Regions from separate parts of the Streptomyces sp. NPDC058470 genome, predicted to be linked through region 2. Evidence: riboswitches for the same ligand, from Rfam matches in the RefSeq annotation. Region 2 holds a riboswitch; each other region holds the start of a gene.

Region 1 (7,164 bases), on a different contig from region 2:
GACCTGCGCGGTCTCACCACGAACGATGTCGCGCGTGCGGCGTGAGCGGCGACGAAAAAGCGGCATGAGACGCAAAGAAAAAAGTGACCGCCCCCGGCCTCACGGCCCGGGGCGGTCCCTGTGACAGCGGTAGTTCCTAGAAGTCCTCGTCCAGATCGACGGTGCCTTCCACCGCCACCTGGTACGCGGACGCGCGGCGCTCGAAGAAGTTCGTCAGCTCCTGGACGCCCTGGAGCTCCATGAACGAGAACGGGTTCTCCGAGCCGTACACCGGGGCGAAGCCCAGGCGCTGGAGGCGCTGGTCGGCCACGCACTCCAGGTACTGGCGCATCGAGTCGGTGTTCATGCCCGGCAGACCCTCACCGCACAGATCGCGCCCGAACTGCAGCTCGGCCTCGACGGCCTCCCGCAGCATGTCGGTCACCTCCTGCTGAAGCTGCTCGTCGAAGAGCTCCGGCTCCTCCTTGCGGACGGTGTCGACGACCTCGAACGCGAAGGACATGTGCATCGTCTCGTCGCGGAACACCCAGTTGGTGCCGGTCGCCAGGCCGTGCAGCAGACCCCGGCTGCGGAACCAGTAGACGTACGCGAAGGCGCCGTAGAAGAAGAGCCCCTCGATGCACGCGGCGAAGCAGATCAGGTTGAGCAGGAAGCGGCGGCGGTCGGCCTGGGTCTGCAGGCTGTCCAGCTTCTCGACCTCGTTGATCCACTTGAAGCAGAACTCGGCCTTCTCGCGGATGGAGGGGATGTTCTCCACCGCGTCGAAGGCGGCCGTGCGGTCGTCCGGGTCGGGCAGGTAGGTGTCCAGCAGCGTCAAGTAGAACTGGACGTGCACCGCTTCCTCGAAGAGCTGGCGGCTCAAGTACAGCCGCGCCTCGGGGGAGTTGATGTGCTTGTAGAGGGTCAGCACCAGGTTGTTCGCCACGATCGAGTCGCCCGTCGCGAAGAACGCGACCAGACGGCCGATCATGTGCTGCTCGCCCTCCGACAGCTTCGCGAGATCGGCGACGTCCGAGTGGAGGTCGACCTCCTCGACACTCCAGGTGTTCTTGATGGCGTCCCGGTAGCGCTCGTAGAAGTCGGGGTAGCGCATGGGGCGGAGGGTGAGTTCGAAGCCCGGGTCGAGAAGGTTCTTCTGGGGGGTACTCACTGGCAGGCCTCGCAGGAATCGGGGTTTTCGAGGGAGCAGGCGACGGCGTCCTCGTCGGGGGTCGCCTGCACGGGGATGGTCTTCTCGGGCTGCGCCTGCGCCTGTGCCGCGCGGGCGATGCGGGTCGCCGGGCGGGAGCGCAGGTAGTACGTCGTCTTCAGGCCCGACTTCCAGGCGTACGCGTACATCGAGGAGAGCTTGCCGATGGTCGGCGTCTCCAGGAAGAGGTTCAGGGACTGCGCCTGGTCGAGGAACGGGGTGCGGGCCGCGGCCATGTCGATCAGGCCGCGCTGCGGGATCTCCCACGCCGTGCGGTACAGGTCGCGGACGTCCTGGGGAACCCAGGTGAAGCCCTGCACCGAGCCGTTGGACTCGCGCAGCGCCTCCCTCGTCTGCGCGTCCCACACGCCGAGCTTCTTCAGCTCAGCCACCAGGTAGGAGTTGACCTGGAGGAACTCGCCGGAGAGCGTCTCGCGCTTGAACAGGTTCGACACCTGCGGCTCGATGCACTCGTAGACGCCCGCGATGGAGGCGATGGTGGCGGTGGGCGCGATCGCGAGGAGGAGCGAGTTGCGCATACCGGTCTTGGCGATACGTTCCCGCAGGGTCGTCCAGCGCTCGGGCCAGGTGAGTTCGGTGTCGTAGTGGTCCGGGTGCAGGACGCCACGGGCCGTACGGGTCTTCTCCCACGCGGGGAGCGGGCCGTTGCGCTCGGCGAGGTCCGCGGAGGCCTCGTACGCGGCGAGCATGACGCGCTCGGCGATACGGGTGGAGAGCGCCTTGGCCTCCGGCGAGTCGAAGGGCAGCCGCAGCTTGAAGAAGACGTCCTGGAGGCCCATCGCGCCGAGGCCGACCGGGCGCCACCTGGCGTTGGAGCGGCCCGCCTGCTCGGTCGGGTAGAAGTTGATGTCGACCACGCGGTCCAGGAAGGTGACCGCGGTGCGGACGGTCTCGTCCAGACGCTCCCAGTCGATGTCACCGGCCGTCGTGTCGACGAACGCGCCCAGGTTCACCGAGCCCAGGTTGCAGACCGCCGTCTCGCCGTCGTCCGTGACCTCCAGGATCTCCGTGCAGAGGTTCGAGGAGTGGACGGTGTGGCCCGGCTCCGCCGTCTGGTTGGCGGTGCGGTTGGCGGCGTCCTTGAAGGTCATCCAGCCGTTGCCGGTCTGCGCGAGGGTGCGCATCATGCGGCCGTAGAGGTCACGGGCGGGAATGGTCTTCTTGGCGAGCCCCGCTTCTTCCGCCTTGCGGTACGCCGCGTCGAACTCGTCGCCCCACAGGTCGACCAGTTCGGGCACGTCGGACGGGGAGAAGAGGGACCAGCGGGCGTTCTCGTTCACCCGGCGCATGAACTCGTCCGGGATCCAGTGCGCCAGGTTCAGGTTGTGCGTACGGCGGGCGTCCTCACCGGTGTTGTCGCGCAGCTCCAGGAACTCCTCGATGTCGGAGTGCCAGGTCTCCAGGTAGACCGCGGCCGCGCCCTTGCGCCGGCCGCCCTGGTTCACCGCGGCGACCGAGGCGTCGAGGGTCTTCAGGAACGGGACGATGCCGTTGGAGTGCCCGTTCGTGCCGCGGATCAGTGAACCGCGTGAGCGGATACGGGAGTACGACAGGCCGATGCCGCCCGCGTGCTTGGAGAGGCGCGCGACCTGGTGGTAGCGGTCGTAGATGGAGTCCAGCTCGTCCAGCGGGGAGTCGAGGAGGTAGCAGGACGACATCTGGGGGTGGCGCGTACCGGAGTTGAAGAGGGTGGGGGAAGAGGGGAGGTAGTCGAGGCGGCTCATGAGGCGGTAGAGGGCCGCGACCTCGTCGAGGGCGCGGGTCGTGTCGTCCTCTGCGAGGCCCGACGCCACGCGGAGCATGAAGTGCTGGGGCGTCTCGACGACCTTGCGGGTGATCGGGTGGCGCAGGAGGTAGCGGCTGTGCAGCGTGCGCAGGCCGAAGTAGCCGAAGCGGTCGTCGCCTTCAGTGTCGATCAGTGCGTCCAGGCGGGCGGTGTGCAGGCGTACGAAGTCCGCTGTGCGGTCGGCGATGAGGCCCTCGCGATGGCCGACGGTGACCGAGTCGGAGAAGGTCCGCACGCCCTGAGAGGCGGCTTCCGCCGCGATACTGACCGTCAGGAGCCGGGCGGCCAGCCTGGAGTAGACGGGGTCCTCGGAGATCAGGCCCGCCGCGGCCTCGGTGGCCAGTTCGCGCAGCTCCGCAGCGATTTCGGAGGCCCCCCGTGCGGAGCGGCCGCGCAGCGCGGCGGCGGCGACCCGGCCGGGGTCGGCGCCGGAGAGGTCGGCGGTGAGGTCGGTCAGGGTCCGCAGCAGTGCGGTACCGGGGCCGTCCGTCTCCACCGGGGCCTGCTGCGTAGTCGCTGAGGCCGGGTCGACTGGCGCGATGGTCACGTGGGGCTCTCCCTCGCTGGGCACGGGGCCTTGGGGAGGGTGGCGGGGCACACGAGCGCACGCTCTTGGGCAGCGATGCGCCGCGTCCACCGGCCCATTCCGCGAGGCCCGGACGTCATGTCACCCGGGCCGGCTGGCCGGGGCGCACTGTCGGCAGGTCCTCGGACTTGACTCCATACGCGAACGAACGCGCATAAGTACACCGTTGCGGGACAGTTCCGGATTTGCACCGGATTCCCCTGCGGCGACAGCGAGCATGAGCATACATCTTGTGTCGGGTAGCGGTGGCACCCCCACATGTTGTGTCGGGTGGTTGGCTGCCGGGGGTTCGTCGTGGGTCGGGGCCGTACCGGAGCATCCGTCCTCGGTCAGGCGCGGAATCGGTCGGCCATGAGGGGGGCGGCGTTGACGCGCCAGCCGCTGCGGGCGGACGTTCCGGCACGTCCCCTTCTGCCGGGGAGGGGGCATCTTTTAGCCCGTCCGGCGTTTGAGGACGAGGCCGTTCAGGCCGATAGCGGGGGTCTGGGGGCGCAGCCCCCAGGTACGGGACGGGTAGGGGCGGAGGGGGCGAAGAAGATCTCCCTCTCCGCCCCCCGCCGGTGGTTAGTGCGTTGTTCCCGCCGTCGCCGGCGGGAGTTCCACCTGTACGCCCTTGTCGCCGGCGTCTGCCGTGTAGTCCTCGGGGCTTGTCTCGTCGATGCCGTCGGGGGCGTTGAAGGCGCGGAGGGCGAAGGTGAGGATCACGGTCACCACGACGTTCAGGACGAATGCCGTCAGGCCGATGTAGCCGATCTCACCGATGCCGGGGATCTCCTTGGAGCTGCCGCCGAAGTGCTTCTGCGTGGGGGAGGCCACGCCGTACGCGGCGAGGGTGCCGTAGAGCATGCCGACGGCCCAGCCCGCGAGGAGGGCCCAGCGGTGGAACCAGCGGGTGAAGAGGCCGCCGACCAGGGCCGGGAAGGTCTGCAGGATCCAGATGCCGCCAAGGAGCTGAAAGTTGATGGCGACCGTCTTGTCCATGGTGAGGACGAAGACGAGGGCGCCGACCTTCACGAGGAGGGAGACCAGCTTGGAGATCTTCATCTCCTGCGCGGGAGTGGCGTCCGGCTTGATGAAGTCCTTGTAGATGTTCCGGGTGAAGAGGTTCGCTGCCGCGATGGACATGATGGCGGCGGGGACCAGGGCGCCGATGCCGATCGCCGCGAAGGCCACGCCCGCGAACCAGTCCGGGAACATGTTCTCGAAGAGCTGGGGGATCGCCAGCTGGGCGTTCTCCACCTTCACCCCGGCCGCGATCGCCATGAAGCCGAGCAGGGCCAGGAGGCCCAGCATGAGGGAGTACAGAGGGAGGATCGTGGTGTTGCGACGGATCACCTCGCGGCTGCGGGAGGAGAGCGTCGCCGTGATCGAGTGCGGGTACATGAACAGGGCCAGCGCCGAGCCGAGGGCGAGGGTGGCGTACGTCCACTGGCCGGCCTCGGCCGGGACGGTCCCGCCCGCGCCTGCTGCCGTGTACTTGTCGTTCGCCGCCTTGAAGATCTCGTCGAAACCGCCCAGCTTGATCGGGATGTAAATGATGGCCACCGCGATCACGATGTAGATCAGGGTGTCCTTCACGAACGCGATCATGGCGGGGGCCCGGAGGCCCGAGGAGTAGGTGTACGCCGCCAGCACGCCGAAGGCGATCAGGAGGGGGAGGTCCTTGACGAACCAGTTGGTGTCGTCGCCGCCTCCTACGCCCATGACGTCCAGGACCGCCTGGATGCCGACCAGTTGGAGTGCGATGTACGGCATCGTGGCGAGGATGCCGGTCACGGCTACGGCCAGGGACAGGCCCTTTGAGCCGAAGCGGCCGCGTACGAAGTCCGAGGTCGTCACGTAGCCGTGCTTGTGCGAGACCGACCAGAGGCGGGGGAGGAAGGTGAAGATCAGCGGGTAGACGAGGATCGTGTACGGCACGGCGAAGAAGCCGGCCGCGCCCGCCGCGTAGATCGCGGCCGGTACGGCGACGAAGGTGTACGCCGTGTAGAGGTCGCCGCCCAGCAGGAACCAGGTGACCCAGGTGCCGAACGACCGGCCGCCCAGGCCCCATTCGTCGAGGCTTTCGTCGGCTGCCCTGCGCCAGCGTGCGGCCAGGAAGCCCATGACCGTGACGGCCAGGAAGAAGAAGATGAAGACGGCGAGTGCGACGCCGTTCACGCCGTCGTTCATGCTCCGGCACCCCTCTTACGGGCGCGCTGGTCACGCTGCCACAGCTTGTACGCGGTCATGGTGAGGGCGGCCGAGATGAACACCCAGAGCATCTGGTACCAGTAGAAGAACGGGATTCCGATGAAGGCCGGGTCGGTCTTGGCGTACGAACCGACCCACAGCATCGCCACGAACGGCGCGAGCAGGCAGAGACCGATCACCACCCGGACCGGTGTCACCACCGGTGGCTTCACTTCAGGCGCATCTGACATATGGCGGCTCCGTCCCCTCGCTGATCACCTGTGTAACGCGCAGGCAATCTAGGCGACGAGGTCAGGTAAGCGGAACCCCTGTCCGTATGTCAGTCGGCAAATGGCGTCCGGATAGCCGTATATGCGTCCTCAGCAGCAGCGGAACCCCTGCCGGGGGTCCTTGTCCCGGCGGTCCGTTCGCATCCGCTCGAACTCGCGCCGGGTGGGGAGGAGAGCGGCAGGGTGGTCTTCTCGGATGTGCGCGATATGGCGGTCGTAGGATGATTCATCTGTCAATTCCCTTACGTACCAACGGATTCCGTTAATCGCTCTGTGCAGCGCCGACCGCATCGCGTTCCTCCGCCTTCTCCTGTTTGGTCGGGATCAGACCGGCCGGTGCGATGATCTTCGACTTCACGTACGGTGCCTCGGTCAGGGTGGAGAGCGCGGGGCGGCGTACGTGGCGGATGCAGACCCGGGCCGCGTCCGCGATCACGACGATGACCAGGACGGCCAGGACCGCCGCGAGGACGCCGTCCACCGTGGAGTTGGTGACGACCGTGTGCATGTCGTCCATGTTCTTGGCCGGTGGCAGGACCTTGCCCGCGTCGATGCCGTCCTGGTACACCGAACGCTGCTGGAAGAAGCCCACGCGCGGGTCGCCGGAGAAGACCTTCTGCCAGCTCGCGGTGAGGGTGACGACCGCGTCCCAGAGGAGTGGAATCCCGGTTACCCAGGCCCACTTGAGGCGTCCGGATTTCACGAGGAGTGTGGTGCAGACGGCCAGCGCGACCGCGGCCAGCAGCTGGTTGGAGATGCCGAAGATCGGGAACAGCTGGTTGATGCCGCCCAGTGGTTCGTGGACGCCGACCCAGAGGAAGTAGCCCCACAGGGCGCACACGACGCCGCTCGTGATGACGAGGCCGGGCTTCCAGCTCACGTTCCTGAAGGGCCGGTAGACGTTGCCCAGCATGTCCTGGAGCATGAACCGGCCCACACGCGTGCCCGCGTCGAGGGCGGTCAGGATGAACAGCGCCTCGAACATGATCGCGAAGTGGTACCAGAAGGCTCTGAGGCTCCCTCCGGTGACCTGGGAGAAGATCTCCGAGACACCGAGGGCCAGGGTGGGCGCGCCGCCGGTGCGGGAGAGCAGGGTTGCCTCTTCTACCTGTTCGGCTGC
Region 2 (7,164 bases):
GGCATGGCCCCGTATCTGCGCGGGCCGTACCCGACGATGTACGTCAACCAGCCGTGGACGATCCGCCAGTACGCGGGATTCTCCACGGCCGAGGAGTCCAACGCCTTCTACCGGCGCAACCTGGCGGCGGGCCAGAAGGGTCTGTCGGTCGCGTTCGACCTGCCCACCCACCGCGGCTACGACAGCGACCACCCGCGCGTGACCGGTGACGTCGGCATGGCGGGCGTGGCCATCGACTCCATCTACGACATGCGGCAGCTCTTCGACGGCATCCCGCTGGACAAGATGACCGTGTCGATGACGATGAACGGCGCCGTGCTTCCCGTACTCGCCCTCTACATCGTGGCGGCGGAGGAACAGGGCGTGCCGCCCGAGAAGTTGGCCGGGACCATCCAGAACGACATCCTCAAAGAGTTCATGGTCCGCAACACGTACATCTATCCGCCGAAGCCGTCGATGCGGATCATCTCCGACATCTTCGCCTTCACCTCGCAGCGGATGCCGCGCTACAACTCCATCTCGATCTCGGGCTATCACATCCAGGAGGCGGGCGCGACGGCCGACCTGGAGCTGGCGTACACGCTCGCGGACGGTGTGGAGTACATCCGGGCGGGGCGCGAAGTCGGCCTGGATGTGGACGCGTTCGCACCTCGGCTGTCCTTCTTCTGGGCGATCGGCATGAACTTCTTCATGGAGATCGCCAAGCTGCGGGCGGCACGCCTGCTGTGGGCGAAGCTGGTCAGGCAGTTCGATCCGCAGAACGCCAAGTCCCTTTCGCTGCGCACCCATTCGCAGACCTCCGGCTGGTCGCTGACGGCGCAGGACGTGTTCAACAACGTCACGCGTACGTGTGTGGAGGCGATGGCCGCCACCCAGGGCCACACCCAGTCGCTGCACACCAACGCGCTTGACGAGGCACTCGCCCTGCCCACCGACTTCTCGGCGCGCATCGCCCGCAACACACAGCTGCTGATCCAGCAGGAGTCGGGCACGACCCGGGTGATCGACCCGTGGGGCGGCAGCGCGTACGTGGAGAAGCTGACGTACGACCTCGCCCGCCGGGTTTGGCAGCACATCGAGGAGGTCGAGGCGGCCGGCGGCATGGCCAAGGCCATCGACGCGGGCATCCCCAAGCTGCGCATCGAGGAGGCCGCGGCCCGCACCCAGGCCCGGATCGACTCGGGCCGCCAGCCGGTCATCGGCGTCAACAAGTACCGGGTGGAGACGGACGAGAAGATCGATGTCCTCAAGGTCGACAACTCCTCCGTACGGACTCAGCAGATCGAGAAGTTGCGGCGGCTGCGGGCGGAGCGCGACGAGCGGGTCTGCCAGGACTCGCTGGAGGCGTTGACGCGGGCGGCCGGGGGCGAGGACAACCTGCTGGAGCTGGCGGTGAACGCGGCGCGCGCCATGGCCACCGTCGGGGAGATCTCCGACGCCCTGGAGAAGGTGTACGGGCGGCACGCGGGACAGATCCGTACGATCTCCGGTGTGTACCGCAACGAAGCCGGCGAGTCCCCGTCCGTGGACCGCACGCGCACGCTCGTGGACGCCTTCGCGGAGGCCGAGGGGCGCCGCCCGCGCATCCTGGTCGCCAAGATGGGCCAGGACGGTCATGACCGCGGCCAGAAGGTGATCGCCACCGCCTTCGCCGACCTCGGCTTCGACGTGGATGTCGGCCCGCTGTTCCAGACCCCGGGCGAGGTGGCCCGCCAGGCCGTCGAGGCGGACGTGCACATCGTCGGGGTGTCCTCGCTGGCCGCGGGCCATCTCACCCTCGTACCGGCGCTGCGGGAGGAGCTGGCGGCGGAGGGCCGCGAGGACATCATGATCGTCGTGGGCGGGGTGATCCCTCCGCAGGACGTGCCGACCCTGCTGGAGATGGGTGCGGCCGCCGTGTTCCCGCCCGGGACGGTGATCCCGGACGCCGCGTACGACCTCGTCCAGCGGCTCTCGGCCGATCTCGGGCACGACCTGTGATCGAGCTCGACACCTACGTCAAGGGCGTACTCGACGGGAAGCGCGCGCTCGTCGCGCGCGCCGTCACCCTCGTCGAGTCCACCCGGCCCCAACACCGGGCGCTCGCCCAGGAGTTGCTGACCGAGCTGCTGCCGCACAGCGGCCGGGCGCGGCGGATCGGCGTCAGCGGCGTACCGGGCGTGGGCAAGTCGACGTTCATCGACGCCTTCGGCACGATGCTGACCGCGCTCGGCCACCGGGTGGCGGTGCTGGCGGTGGACCCGTCCTCCAGCCGTACGGGCGGTTCGATCCTGGGCGACAAGACGAGGATGGAACGCCTGGCCGTCGACCCGGCGGCCTTCATCCGGCCCTCCCCCACCGCCGGCACGCTGGGTGGGGTCGCCAAGGCGACGCGTGAGTCGATCGTGGTGATGGAAGCCGCGGGCTACGACGTGGTGCTGGTGGAGACGGTCGGTGTCGGTCAGTCCGAGACGGCCGTGGCGAACATGGTCGACTCCTTCCTCCTGCTGACCCTCGCCCGCACCGGCGACCAGCTCCAGGGCATCAAGAAGGGCGTCCTCGAACTGGCCGACGTGATCGCCGTCAACAAGGCGGACGGACCGCACGAACGCGACGCGCAGGCAGCCGCACGGGAGTTGGCGGGCGCGCTCCGGCTCATGCACGGCAGGGACGCGGCCTGGACGCCGCCCGTACTGAGCTGCAGCGCCCGCGAGTCGGCCGGCCTGGACACCGTCTGGGACCGCCTGGAACAGCACCGCACGCTCCTCGACTCGTCCGGCCGGCTCGCCGCCAAACGCCGTGACCAGCAGGTCGACTGGACCTGGACGATGGTCCGCGACGAACTCCTGGGCCGTCTGCATGCCGATCCGGCCGTACGAGCCCTCGCACCTGCCCTCGAACAGCGGGTCAGGGACGGCGAGTTGACGGCCACACTCGCCGCCGAGCGCATTCTCAGGACCTTCGGCGGCAAGGACTAGCGGCTGCCGGATTCCCGTTGCCTCAGACGTCGGGCTCCCGGCGGCGACGTAACAAGGCCGCTATCGCGCAGCGCAGACAGTCATCGCCCTCGAGGGCTGTCTCTGTCTCCGGGTGGGCGGTACGCGAGAGGGCCCCCGGATGGTTCCGTGGGCCCTGGCTCGCGTGGCGGGTCATCTCAGTGGGGAGCGGCGACCGGTCGTCCCGCCGTGGCCGTCGCAGGCTTGGGATGGAGCAACCGCTCGGCCAGTTCGCCGAACACCAGCCCGAAGCCACCCCACAGGGTGATCTGTATGGCCAGCGCCGAGACGCGGAAGCGCCACAGCACGGTGGCCGGGAAGTCGGCCGGCACCTCGTTGATGACGGGCAGGAACGCGTACGCCAGTCCGATCGCGACGGCGAAGGCGGCCACCGCCGAGACGGTGGCATACCAGGTGCCCACCTTCGGGGCGAGCCGCTTGCCCAGAATGGTGGCGGCGATGGCGAGGAGCACGCTGAGCACCATCATCAGCAGGTACAGGGTGGTCCGCTTGCCGATGGTGTCGCCGTTGCCGACCGCGGGCGGGTTGGCCGGGTATTTGAGGAACGGCACGACGTACACGGCGAGCAGCGCGCTCCCCGACAGGAGCAGCGCCGTCGCCCGCGCACCGAAACGGCCCACGCGGCCGAGCGCGAAGCAGAAGGCGAGGGCGGCGATGCCGCCGAAGGCGACCCCGTAGATCAGCACACCGGTGGCGAGGCCTGCGGTGGACTGGAGGCTGCGGGAGACGAGTTCGACCTCGTGCTCGTGGCCCGAGGCATGGGCTTCCTCGAAGCTGATCGCGCTGTCGACGCTCGGCTCACCGAGGAAGTAGGCGACGATCAGGGCGAGCACGCCGGCACCGAGGCCGGCGAGCATGCCCCGCACGAGAAGGTTTCTCACTGTTGCGGAGTTCATGAGGTGCGCGGCGTCCTTCGTCAGTGGCAGGGGAAGCCGAGGAGATGGCGGGCGTCGTGCACCCACTCGTGGACTTCCTCGCCGGAGACGACGGAGGTGGCGCCCTGCTCAGCGCCGACGAAGTACAACAGGACCAGCATCAGGATGCCGAAGAAGACCGCCCAGGGGGCGATGTCCTTGAGCGGCAACTTGGCCGGTATGACGGGGATGGTGGTTGTCGGCTGGGCGACATGCTGCGCCATGGCAGGGCCTCCTCTGGGAGTTCGCGTCCCATCTCGGTGGTGCAGTGGACGACGGCCACGGGTCTGACTTGGGAAGCACCCCAAGGGCGTCCTCTTCACAGTGGCGCGACCGTGCCGGATTCTCACCAGCTTCCGTCTCGCCGTCGTCGATATCGGACCGACGGTACCGTGTGTCGCGTGCATGGCCAAGACCGCGTCACCTGGCGTGATCTTCCTCTCCTGCCTGGTGACGCGGCCGGTGCGACCCGTGGGTCACCGGTGACGGAACTCTTGCGCCCGCTGACAACGAGAGCGTCCATGCCCACTTCGCGACCGCCGACCCGAAGGTCAGGCCTTGTCCGTCTCCAGATGGCGCTGTTGCATGCGCGCGATGACGCGCTCCCGTCCCAGGCTCTTGGCCTCGCGGAGCTTGCCTTCCGCGGCGAGCAACGGAATCCAGAACAACCAGCCCCACAGGCTGTATTCGACCACTCCGCTCCACACCAGCGTCTTGTTCAGACCGAACGACAGGACGAACGTCAGCACATACGCGGCGACCCGATGGGCGAGCAGCAGGCGCAGCGGTGCGTTTCGGGGCCCCTGCAGGAGCTCGACCGCCGCGGCCAGTTCGGCGGCCCGGAGGTCTTCTCCGTCACCCTCGCCGGACTCCCCGCGGGCGGCTCGCCGCAGCGCCTCGGTGACCAGCACGCTCTGTTCCGCGACGGCTTCCTGATGAGCCTGCCCCTGAACGGCACTTGACTTCACGTCGTCCCAGTAACCGCGGCCGGCCCAGCCGGTCGCGGCATCGACGCGCTCGCGTTCGGGCGAGCCGGGCGGCGCCAACTCCTCGACCCTGGCCTGCAAGGGCACCGCACGGGCTGCACGCCCCGAGTAGGCGAAGGCGTCGGCGCGAAGGCACAACTCCAGATACGACACCAGGAGCCCGAGATCGTCCGGCGCGAGCGCGAGGCCCTGGCGATACGCGGCCTCGGCCTCGGCGTCGTGGTCGTCCTCGTCCTCCGCGGCGTGCGCCTGCCCGAGCCAGCGGAAGAGAACGGGATCCGGCCCGCACTCCTCGAGCCCCGCCTCCGCAGTTGTCCTCACAGCGGCGAATCCACCCACCGCGAAAAGCTCCGAGCACCGCTCTGCGTACTGCTGCCGTTCCACGTCGTACCGCTGCCGTTCCACGTTCCCACCCCAGTCGTCCGAACATGCACCTTCCGTAGTGATCAGTACCGTTGTCAATATCGGCTTGATCACGATGCGCAGGTCAGCGACGTACGGCGTGGATGTTCGCGAGCTACGACGAGCTGAGGGTGGGGCCCATGCCGCGCAGTTGCTGGATGGTTCCGCCGAGCTTCGCGCGGAACGGCTCGAGCATCTCCTCGGGCGCGGTGACGACCCAGCGCGAGCCGACGAGGTACTTGCCCCCGTACATGCTGGCGGTGTTCAGCCACGTCAGCTTGTACTTCTCCTCGGGAAAGGTCGTGATGGCGTAGTCCGCGTTCTCGGTGTGACAGACACCCACGCGCAGTTCATCTGCGTCGGTGCGGATCTGCACCTTGCACCCGGTCAGGTTGGCGATCACCTCGACCTTGGCCGGCGCCACGACCGCGGCCGAGGGGGCGGCGATCTCCGCCTGCCCACGATCCGCCGCGGCGTCGTCCTCGCCGCTGCCGCAGGCCGTGGCCAGCGGCAGAAAGGCCAGGCTTGCGGCGAGTGCGGCGCCACGTGCCAGGTTGCGTCCGGTGCGTCCTCGCGCTTGCTGCCGGTGCACGTCGCCTCTCCGTCTCGGGACCGCTCCCGCCCGCCCACAGGTGCGGACAGACGCATTCGACGAGGGGTACGGACGCAGACCGCCGACCGTTCAGCGCGGCCCGGGCTCCGAGCGAAGGTGCCCATGAGCGGCGCGCTCAGCCCCAAGGACCGGAATGCCCCACACGAAAAGGGCCCCCACAGGCTCTCGCCTGCGAAGACCCTCCGCACCGTCGGGACGACAGGATTTGAACCTGCGACCCCTTGACCCCCAGTCAAGTGCGCTACCAAGCTGCGCCACGTCCCGATGCGTTCGACCCACGGTGACCCGCGTGATCGTGCGAACAGAACTTTACCCCACCCCAGGGGCTGCTCCGTTAATTGCGCAAGCGCGCGACAATCAGGGTATGAGCGGGGCATCTGAGGTTCGGCAGGGCGGCGGGCGGGACCGGGACCCGGACGGGCGGGCGCGGAACGCCCGGCCGCGTGACGGACTGGGGCGGCCGTTGCCGTACGGCGCGGCCGGTGTGGAACGGCAGCCGGAGGGCCTCGTACGCAGCCCCGAGGAGACCGTCGCCGAGGCACAGGCGCTGCTGGACGGCGGAAGACCGTTCCACGCGCACGAGGTCTTCGAGGATGCCTGGAAGGCGGGCCCCGAGGAGGAGCGTGCGCTGTGGCGGGGGCTCGCCCAGCTCGCCGTGGGGCTCACTCACGCGGCAAGGGGCAACACGACGGGCGGGGCGCGGCTGCTGCGGCGCGGGGCCGGGGCGGTGGAGGAGTGGGCTTCGGGGACCGGCCGGGCACGCCCCTACGGGATGGTGCTCGTGGAGCTGGGCTCCTGGGCAAGGGAGTTGGCGGGAGCCGTCGAGCGGGACGGTACGGCGATCAGCGCGACGGCCTGGGCGCCGCGGCTGCGCGGACGGCGAGGGTGACGAAGCCGCGCGCCCTCCCTCCGCCGGGTGCGGTGGAGCCACTGTCAGTGGTGTGCGGCAGACTCTGGGTGTGCGAAAGATTCATGTCATCGGGATCGGGGCGGGTGACCCCGACCAGCTCACGCTTCAGGCGGTCAAGGCGCTGAGGGACACCGACGTGTTCTTCATCCTGGACAAGGGCGAGGTGAAGGCCGACCTCGTCCAGCTGCGCCGTGACATCCTCGACGCGCACCTACCCGAGGGGACGTACCGGCTGGTCGAGGCGCGCGACCCGGACCGCGACCGGTCCGCCGGGGGCACGGCGTACTCGCCGGCGGTCGGGGACTGGCGCAGCGCCCGAGCCGAGATCTACCAGCGCCTGATC
Region 3 (7,164 bases), on a different contig from region 2:
TGACGGCTGCGGCCGTCGCTTTGACAGTGCGCACGCGTCCAGTCTCCCGGGGGAGCTCGTTATCGGCCAGCGGGGGCGGGGCTTGGGATGACGTCTCCCCGGCGGGTATGGGGCTGCTGTTTCCGGCGGCGCGTGTGATTCGGCGGCGGGCGGAGAGGTCGGCTGTACACCGGGGCCGTCCGGCGTCGGCAGCCTGCCGTCGCCCATGCGTGGCGGGCAGACCCGGGGCGCATCATTCACCGACGCCGGTCCGCCGGAGTTGATGCTTCGCCGACGCCCTGCCGACGCACCGCCGCGGCACCCGCGGCAGGCTCCGGCACCCGCGGCAGGCTCCGGCACCGCCTGCCCGCGTGACGGGCAGACCCACCGACCCGCCACACCTGACTCACCGACACCAAGCCGCCGGAACCGACCTTCCCAACAGAACACCCGCACAAGCCACACACCGTCGCCCACGCAGGGCGACCAGACCTGTAGACCCGCCGCACATGACTCACCGACACCAAGCCGCCAGAGCCGACCTCCCACCAGGACACCCGGGCAGGGTGCACACCGTCGCCCGCGTGGGGCGGGCAGGCCCCGGGCCACCGGATGGTTCGGCACCGCCGGATCGGTGCGTCTGGGCCGAGCACCGCTGCGGCGGGAGGAACTGCCACCGGCGGGACGAAGCAGAGCGCCGCTCGGCGGAGGCAGCCAGAGGCAGCAGCAGCCCCCGCCCCCGCACGGGGAGCGAACCCCAGCCGACCCGCTGGCCCGCTGGCCCGCTGGCCTACAGGCCTACAGGCCCAGCGACCTACAGGCCCGCTGGCCTGCCCACCTACTGGCCCGCCGACCTGTCGACCCGCCGCGCCGACCCGCTGCCCTGCCGACCCGCCCGCCGACCCGCTGCCCTGCCGACCCGCCCGCCAGCCCGCGCACCCGCCGACCCGCGGGCCCGCGGACCCGCGTCGCCGACCGCCTCGCCCGCCCGCCCCCGGGCGCAGCCCACCGGCCGCCCGACAAGGAACTCCGCACCCCAGGAGCGCAGCCCCCACCCCCTACTCCCGTTGCCCGTACCCCCTCAGCCGGTCCCCCGCCTCCTCCACCTGCTCTCGTGTCAGGAGCGTGGGTGACAGGCCGGGTACGGAGGAGGCGGTCAGCCAGACCTGGCACATCCATTCCAGCTGGGCGGTGCGGTCGTAGGCCTGGCCGAGGGACGTGCCGTAGGCGATCGTGCCGTGGTTCTGGAGGAGGCAGGCCGTGCGGTGGGTGAGGGCCTGGCGCATGTTCTCGGCCAACTCTGGGGTGCCGTAGGTCGCATAGGGGGCAACACGGACCGGGCCGCCCAGGTCGCCCGCCATGTAGTGGATCAGGGGGAGTTCGGGGACGAGCGTCGAGACGGCCGTCGCGTGCGGGGCGTGGGTGTGGACGACGGCGCGTGCGTCGGTGGTGCGGTAGACGGCGAGGTGCATGGGCAGTTCACTAGTCGGAAGGAGCGAACCGCGCACCTGCCGCCCGTCGAGGTCGACCCCCACGGCGTCGCCGGGCGTCAGCCTGTCGTAGGGCACCCCCGTCGGTGTGACCAGGACGGTGTCCCCGACGCGTACCGAGACGTTGCCCGAGGTACCGACGACCAGCCCCTCGGCCACCGTGCGCCGCGCCGTGGCGACGAGCTCGTCCCACGCCCGCTCCTCCGCGCCCCGGGCGTCCGGAGCGTGCCGCTCACGCGCCACCTGCGCGCCCTCCCGTCCGCCCCGATCGCCCCGTGCGTCCCGCCGCTGCTCAGCCATGCCGCGATCCTGCCAGGCCCCGGAGTCAACACGGCGGCGGCGAGGGCACTTTAGGGCGGAATCCCTTCGTCCGTAAGATCGCATAGGGGCATACATCGCCCCCTGAGGGCAATTGGCCGGAGATCGACGAGTTTTCGATGATCTTCCAGTAGCCTCTGGGGGTTTTGTCACGCACGTCGCCATTCCGGGGGAAATATGGCCCGTGGTAACAGACCGTCCCGCCATCGCGCCCGCGTCGTCGCGGCCACCGTCACAGCACTCACCGTCGGGGGGACCGCTCTCGCCGAGGTTCCGGCCTCCGCGGCCGGCAAGCCCAAGGGGCACGACGTCTCCTCGCACCAGAAGAACGTCGACTGGCAGAGCGCCAAGGCGAAGAGCGCACAGTTCGTCTACGTCAAGGCGACCGAGTCCCACACCTACCGCAACCCGTACTTCAGCCAGCAGTACAACGGGGCACGCAACGCGGGCATCATCCGCGGCGCCTACCACTTCGCCCTGCCGAACAAGTCGTCCGGCACCGCCCAGGCCGCACATTTCGTGCGCAACGGCGGTGCGTGGCGGGCGGACGGCTGGACGCTGCCGCCCGCGCTCGACATCGAGTACAACCCGTACGGCACGAACAAGTGCTACGGCCTGACCAAAGCCAGGATGGTGAGCTGGATCAAGGCCTTCAGTGACGAGGTCAAGCGGCAGACCGGACGCCGTCCGGTGATCTACACGACCACGCACTGGTGGAACACCTGCACCGGCAGCAGCAGCGCCTTCGGCGCGAACCACTCCTTGTGGCTCGCGCGCTACGACTCGGCGACCGCGGGCACCCTGCCGGCCGGCTGGTCCTTCTGGACCTTCTGGCAGTACGACAACAGCGGCAGCCTGCCGGGCGACCAGAATCTCTTCAACGGATCCACGACCCAGCTCAAGAAGCTCGCGAAGGGCTAGGCCGACAGGACCTAGTGGAACTATCGGAACCCAGCATTCCGCCTGTGTTCGAGACATCGGACCGGGCCAGAGCCGCCCCTCCAGCACAATTGGAGGAGCGCTCGCCGTAGAGACACTCGAAAGCCCGCCCAAGTTCATCTTCCGTTCACCCAGGTTGCCTACGGTCCTCGTGCCACTGACGTCAAAGAGAAGCCTGGGTAAATGGAACACATCACGCTCCTCCTCGGAATCGTGATCGTTACCGCTCTCGTGTTCGATTTCACGAACGGTTTCCACGACACCGCCAATGCGATGGCTACGACCATTTCGACCGGTGCTCTCAGACCCAAGACGGCGGTGGCCATGTCCGCCGTGCTGAATCTCGTCGGTGCGTTCCTCTCCGTGGAGGTCGCCAAGACGATCTCCGGCGGGATCATCAACGAAGAGGGCATCCGCACCGAAGTGATCTTCGCGGCGCTCGTCGGCGCCATCCTCTGGAATCTGCTGACCTGGCTTCTGGGTCTGCCCTCCAGTTCCTCCCACGCACTCTTCGGCGGCCTCATCGGCGCCGCGGTCATGTCGGCCGGCTGGTCGTCGGTGAACGGCTCGACCGTCGTCACCAAGGTGCTGCTTCCCGCGATCGCCGCGCCCGTCGTGGCCGGACTCGCCGCGATGCTGGCCACCCGGCTGACGTACAGGATCGGCAGCCGCGCCGACGAGAAGGCGACGGCCAAGGGCTACCGCGCCGGGCAGATCGCCTCGGCGGGCCTCGTCTCGCTGGCCCACGGCACGAACGACGCGCAGAAGACGATGGGCATCATCACCCTCGCGCTGGTCACCGGCGGTGTGATCGCGCCGGACTCGAACCCACCCACCTGGGTCATCGTCTCGGCCGGTATGGCCATCGCGCTCGGCACCTACCTGGGCGGCTGGCGCATCATCCGCACGATGGGCAAGGGCCTCACCGACCTCGCGCCGCCGCAGGGCTTCGCCGCCCAGACCAGCGCGGCCACGGTCATCCTGGCCTCCTCCCACCTGGGCTTCTCGCTCTCCACCACGCAGTCCTGCTCCGGCGCCGTGATGGGCTCCGGTCTCGGCCGCAAGGGCGGTGTCGTCCGCTGGTCGACCGCGCGCCGCATGTTCATCGCCTGGGGCCTCACGCTCCCGGCGGCCGGCCTGGTCGGCGCGGGCGCGGAGTTCCTCACCAAGCAGGGCACCTGGGGCATCGTCCTGACGGGCGCACTCCTGGTGGCCGGCGCGGGCACCATCTGGAAGCTGTCACGCCGCCAGCCGGTGACCATCGACAACGTCAACGAGGTCACCGCCGAGCCCTCGGGCGTCGTCACCGTGGCGATCGCCGCGGTCACCCCGCCGCCCGCGGGTCCGCTCACCGGCGAGCTGACCGGCGAACTGAAGGCCACCATCCCGTCCCCGGACGCGGAGCCCACCTCTCCGGCCACGGTGTAAGGAACGAACAGCATGCACATCGACTGGGCAGCCCTCGGCTCCGTCTTCGGAGTCAGCCTCGTGACCACCGTGGCCCTCGTCGGCCTCTTCACCCTGGGCATCGTCGGCCTCTCCAGGCGCGAGTCGGCCTCGGCACAGGGCGGCTCCGCCGCTCTCGCGGTCACCGGCGCGTACGCCTGCTTCGCCGCCTGCGCGGCGGCGGTGGCGTACGGGATCTATCTGATCGTCGCCTGACGGCCATTCCGGGACCGAACCGCACAAGCAAGGCATCGCCTCGGGTGGGGCGTGGGATGTGTCAACGTCCCACGCCCCACCCGTATGTGGGCCTTCGCACACTCTCCCTCCGCAGGTCAACAGCAAGTTGACGGGTCTTCCAACGCCGTGGTGGACTGCCGGAGCCAAGTACGACGGCACGAGAGGAAGCCGGTGCGAATCCGGCGCGGTCCCGCCACTGTCACCGGGGAAGGTAGTCCCCGGAAGCCAGGAACTCCCACCGTCGGTCTCTTCGAACCAGGGCGTGGACACCCTGAGTGAGGACATATCGCCATGCGCGGCTGCCCAGGTGCCTTGCGAACGACGGTTGTGCCCGACCTGACGGTCGGCTGAACCGGTGCGTGCCGATCGCGTCTTCGCGTACGGCGCCGCCGCCGGCCTCCTCGGTGATCTACTGCTCGGCGATCCCCGCCACGGGCATCCGGTCGCCGCGTTCGGGCGGGCCGCGGGAGCCGTGGAGCAGGTGCTGTGGCGGGACGACCGCGGGTGGGGCGCGCTGCACACGGCCGTGTGTGCGGGCGGTGCCACCGTGCTCGCGGCGCTCGCGAGTCATTCCGTACGGGGATCACGTACCGCCTCCCTCGCGCTGACCGCCGCCGCCACTTGGGCCGTCGTCGGGGGGACCTCGCTCGGCCGAGAGGCCCGGGCGATCGGCAGCGCGCTGGAAGCCGGCGATGTCGAGCTGGCCCGGGAGCGGCTGCCGCATCTGTGCGGGCGGGATCCGCAGGCGCTCGACGCGGACGGGATCGCGCGGGCCGTCGTCGAGTCCGTCGCCGAGAACACCTCCGACGCCGTGGTGGGGGCCCTCGTGTGGGGGGCCGTTGGTGGTGTGCCCGGGCTTGTCGGGTTTCGGGCCGTGAACACGCTCGACGCCATGGTCGGGCACAAGTCAGCCAAGTACCGGCGCTACGGCTGGGCCTCCGCGCGGCTCGACGATGTCGCGGGCTGGCCGGGGGCGCGGCTCACCGCTGCCCTCGCCGGCGCTGCCGGAGGCGATCCGCGGGGCGCCGTACGCGCGTGGCGGGTGGACGCCTGCAAGCATCCGAGCCCGAACGCCGGGCCGGTGGAGGCCTCGTTCGCGGGGGCGCTCGGGGTACGGCTGGGCGGGACCCTCGCGTACGGCGGACGGGTCGAGCACCGGCCCGTTCTGAACGGCGGGGGGCGCGCCGTCGCGGTCGGTGACATCGAGCGGGCCGTACGGCTGTCGCGGCGCGTGAGCTGGCTCGCGCTGGGTGTGTGTGCTGCCGGACGGCTCCTCATGAAGGGGCGTGCCTCGTGAGCGGCGGGCTGCTGGTCGCCGGGACCACCTCCGACGCGGGCAAGAGTGTCGTGACCGCCGGGATCTGCCGGTGGCTGGTGCGGCAGGGCGTCAAGGTGGCGCCCTTCAAGGCACAGAACATGTCGCTGAACTCGTTCGTGACGCGGGAGGGCGCCGAGATCGGGCGGGCCCAGGCGATGCAGGCGCAGGCCGCGCGCGTGGAGCCGACCGCGCTCATGAATCCCGTACTGCTGAAGCCGGGGAGTGACCGGAGCAGTCAGGTCGTGCTCATGGGGAAGCCCGTGGGTGAGATGAGTGCGCGCGGCTACCACGGCGGGCGGCAGGAGGCGCTGCTAGGGACCGTGCTGGAGTGCCTCGCCGAGTTGCGGGGCACGTATGACGCGGTGATCTGCGAGGGGGCGGGGAGTCCTGCCGAGATCAATCTGCGGCGGACGGACATCGTGAACATGGGGATCGCGCGGAACGCGCGACTGCCCGTGCTGGTCGTGGGCGACATCGATCGTGGGGGCGTCTTCGCGTCCTTCTTCGGGACCGTCGCGCTGCTGTCGCGCGAGGACCAGGAGCTCGTCGCCGGGTTCCTGGTGAACAAGTTCCGCGGGGATGTCTCCCTGCTGGAGCCGGGGCTCGACATGCTCCACGGGCTCACCGGGCGGCGCAGTTACGGCGTGCTGCCCTTCCGGCACGGCCTCGGGATCGACGAGGAGGACGGGATGGCGGTCTCGCTGAGGGGGGCAGTGCGGGAGTCCGTGGTCGTCGCGCCCGTCGGCGAGGACGTGCTGCGCGTCGCCGTCTGCGCGGTCCCCCTGATGTCCAACTTCACGGACGTGGACGCGCTGGCGGCCGAGCCGGGTGTCGTCGTGCGCTTCGTGGACCGGGCCGAGGAACTGGCCGACGCGGACCTCGTCGTCGTACCCGGCACCCGGGGGACGGTGAAGGCACTGGAGTGGCTGCGGGAGCGCGGGCTCGCCGACGCGATCGCGCGACGCGCGGCCGAGGGACGGCCCGTGCTCGGTATCTGCGGCGGCTTCCAGCTCCTCGGCGAGCACATCGAGGACGAGGTCGAGTCGCGAGCCGGTCATGTCGACGGGCTCGGGCTGCTACCTGTACGGGTGCGGTTCGCGCGGGAGAAGACGCTCACGCGGCCCGTGGGCGAGGCGCTCGGCGAGCATGTCGAGGGGTACGAGATTCATCACGGCGTTGCCCAAGTCACCGGCGGGGAAGCCTTCTTGGACGGGTGCCGGGTCGGTGAGGTCTGGGGCACGCACTGGCACGGCTCGCTGGAGTCGGACGGGTTCCGGCGTGCCTTTCTACGCGAGGTGGCGGCCGCCGCGGGGCGCCGCTTCGTACCGGCCGCCGACACGTCGTTCGCGGCGCTGCGCGAGAAACAGTTGGACCTGCTCGGCGATCTGATCGAGGAACACGCGGATACGGACGCGCTGTGGCGGCTCATCGAGTCGG

What was found. A riboswitch is a leader RNA that binds a small molecule or an ion and turns the genes downstream of it on or off. The one in region 2 is predicted to bind cobalamin.
Region 1: linked by a shared signal. The riboswitch ahead of ACFWP7_RS18720 (ribonucleoside-diphosphate reductase subunit alpha) and the one ahead of ACFWP7_RS19870 (CbtB domain-containing protein) in region 2 are both predicted to bind cobalamin.
Region 3: linked by a shared signal. The riboswitch ahead of ACFWP7_RS25505 (cobalamin biosynthesis protein) and the one ahead of ACFWP7_RS19870 (CbtB domain-containing protein) in region 2 are both predicted to bind cobalamin.

What each region holds. Positions count from the first base shown of each region.
Region 1 covers NZ_JBHXMF010000023.1:41,190-48,353, reverse strand. The annotation lists gene ACFWP7_RS18730 (hypothetical protein) at 1-45, shown strand, start outside; gene ACFWP7_RS18725 (ribonucleotide-diphosphate reductase subunit beta) at 137-1,093, opposite strand; gene ACFWP7_RS18720 (ribonucleoside-diphosphate reductase subunit alpha) at 1,147-3,543, opposite strand; cobalamin riboswitch at 3,678-3,824, opposite strand; gene mctP (monocarboxylate uptake permease MctP) at 4,147-5,754, opposite strand; gene ACFWP7_RS18710 (DUF3311 domain-containing protein) at 5,751-6,005, opposite strand; gene ACFWP7_RS18705 (CstA-like transporter-associated (seleno)protein) at 6,135-6,335, opposite strand; gene ACFWP7_RS18700 (carbon starvation CstA family protein) at 6,307-7,164, opposite strand, start outside.
Region 2 covers NZ_JBHXMF010000025.1:58,192-65,355, reverse strand. The annotation lists gene scpA (methylmalonyl-CoA mutase) at 1-1,980, shown strand, start outside; gene meaB (methylmalonyl Co-A mutase-associated GTPase MeaB) at 1,977-2,957, shown strand; gene ACFWP7_RS19875 (CbtA family protein) at 3,134-3,892, opposite strand; gene ACFWP7_RS19870 (CbtB domain-containing protein) at 3,913-4,134, opposite strand; cobalamin riboswitch at 4,170-4,311, opposite strand; gene ACFWP7_RS19865 (hypothetical protein) at 4,462-5,301, opposite strand; gene ACFWP7_RS19860 (hypothetical protein) at 5,414-5,890, opposite strand; tRNA gene ACFWP7_RS19855 (tRNA-Pro) at 6,102-6,175, opposite strand; gene ACFWP7_RS19850 (DUF309 domain-containing protein) at 6,276-6,800, shown strand; gene cobF (precorrin-6A synthase (deacetylating)) at 6,871-7,164, shown strand, end outside.
Region 3 covers NZ_JBHXMF010000036.1:55,276-62,439, forward strand. The annotation lists gene ACFWP7_RS25480 (alpha/beta hydrolase family protein) at 1-34, opposite strand, end outside; gene ACFWP7_RS25485 (class II aldolase/adducin family protein) at 1,038-1,769, opposite strand; gene ACFWP7_RS25490 (lysozyme) at 1,965-2,708, shown strand; gene ACFWP7_RS25495 (anion permease) at 2,910-4,154, shown strand; gene ACFWP7_RS25500 (hypothetical protein) at 4,167-4,388, shown strand; cobalamin riboswitch at 4,523-4,664, shown strand; gene ACFWP7_RS25505 (cobalamin biosynthesis protein) at 4,765-5,706, shown strand; gene ACFWP7_RS25510 (cobyric acid synthase) at 5,703-7,164, shown strand, end outside.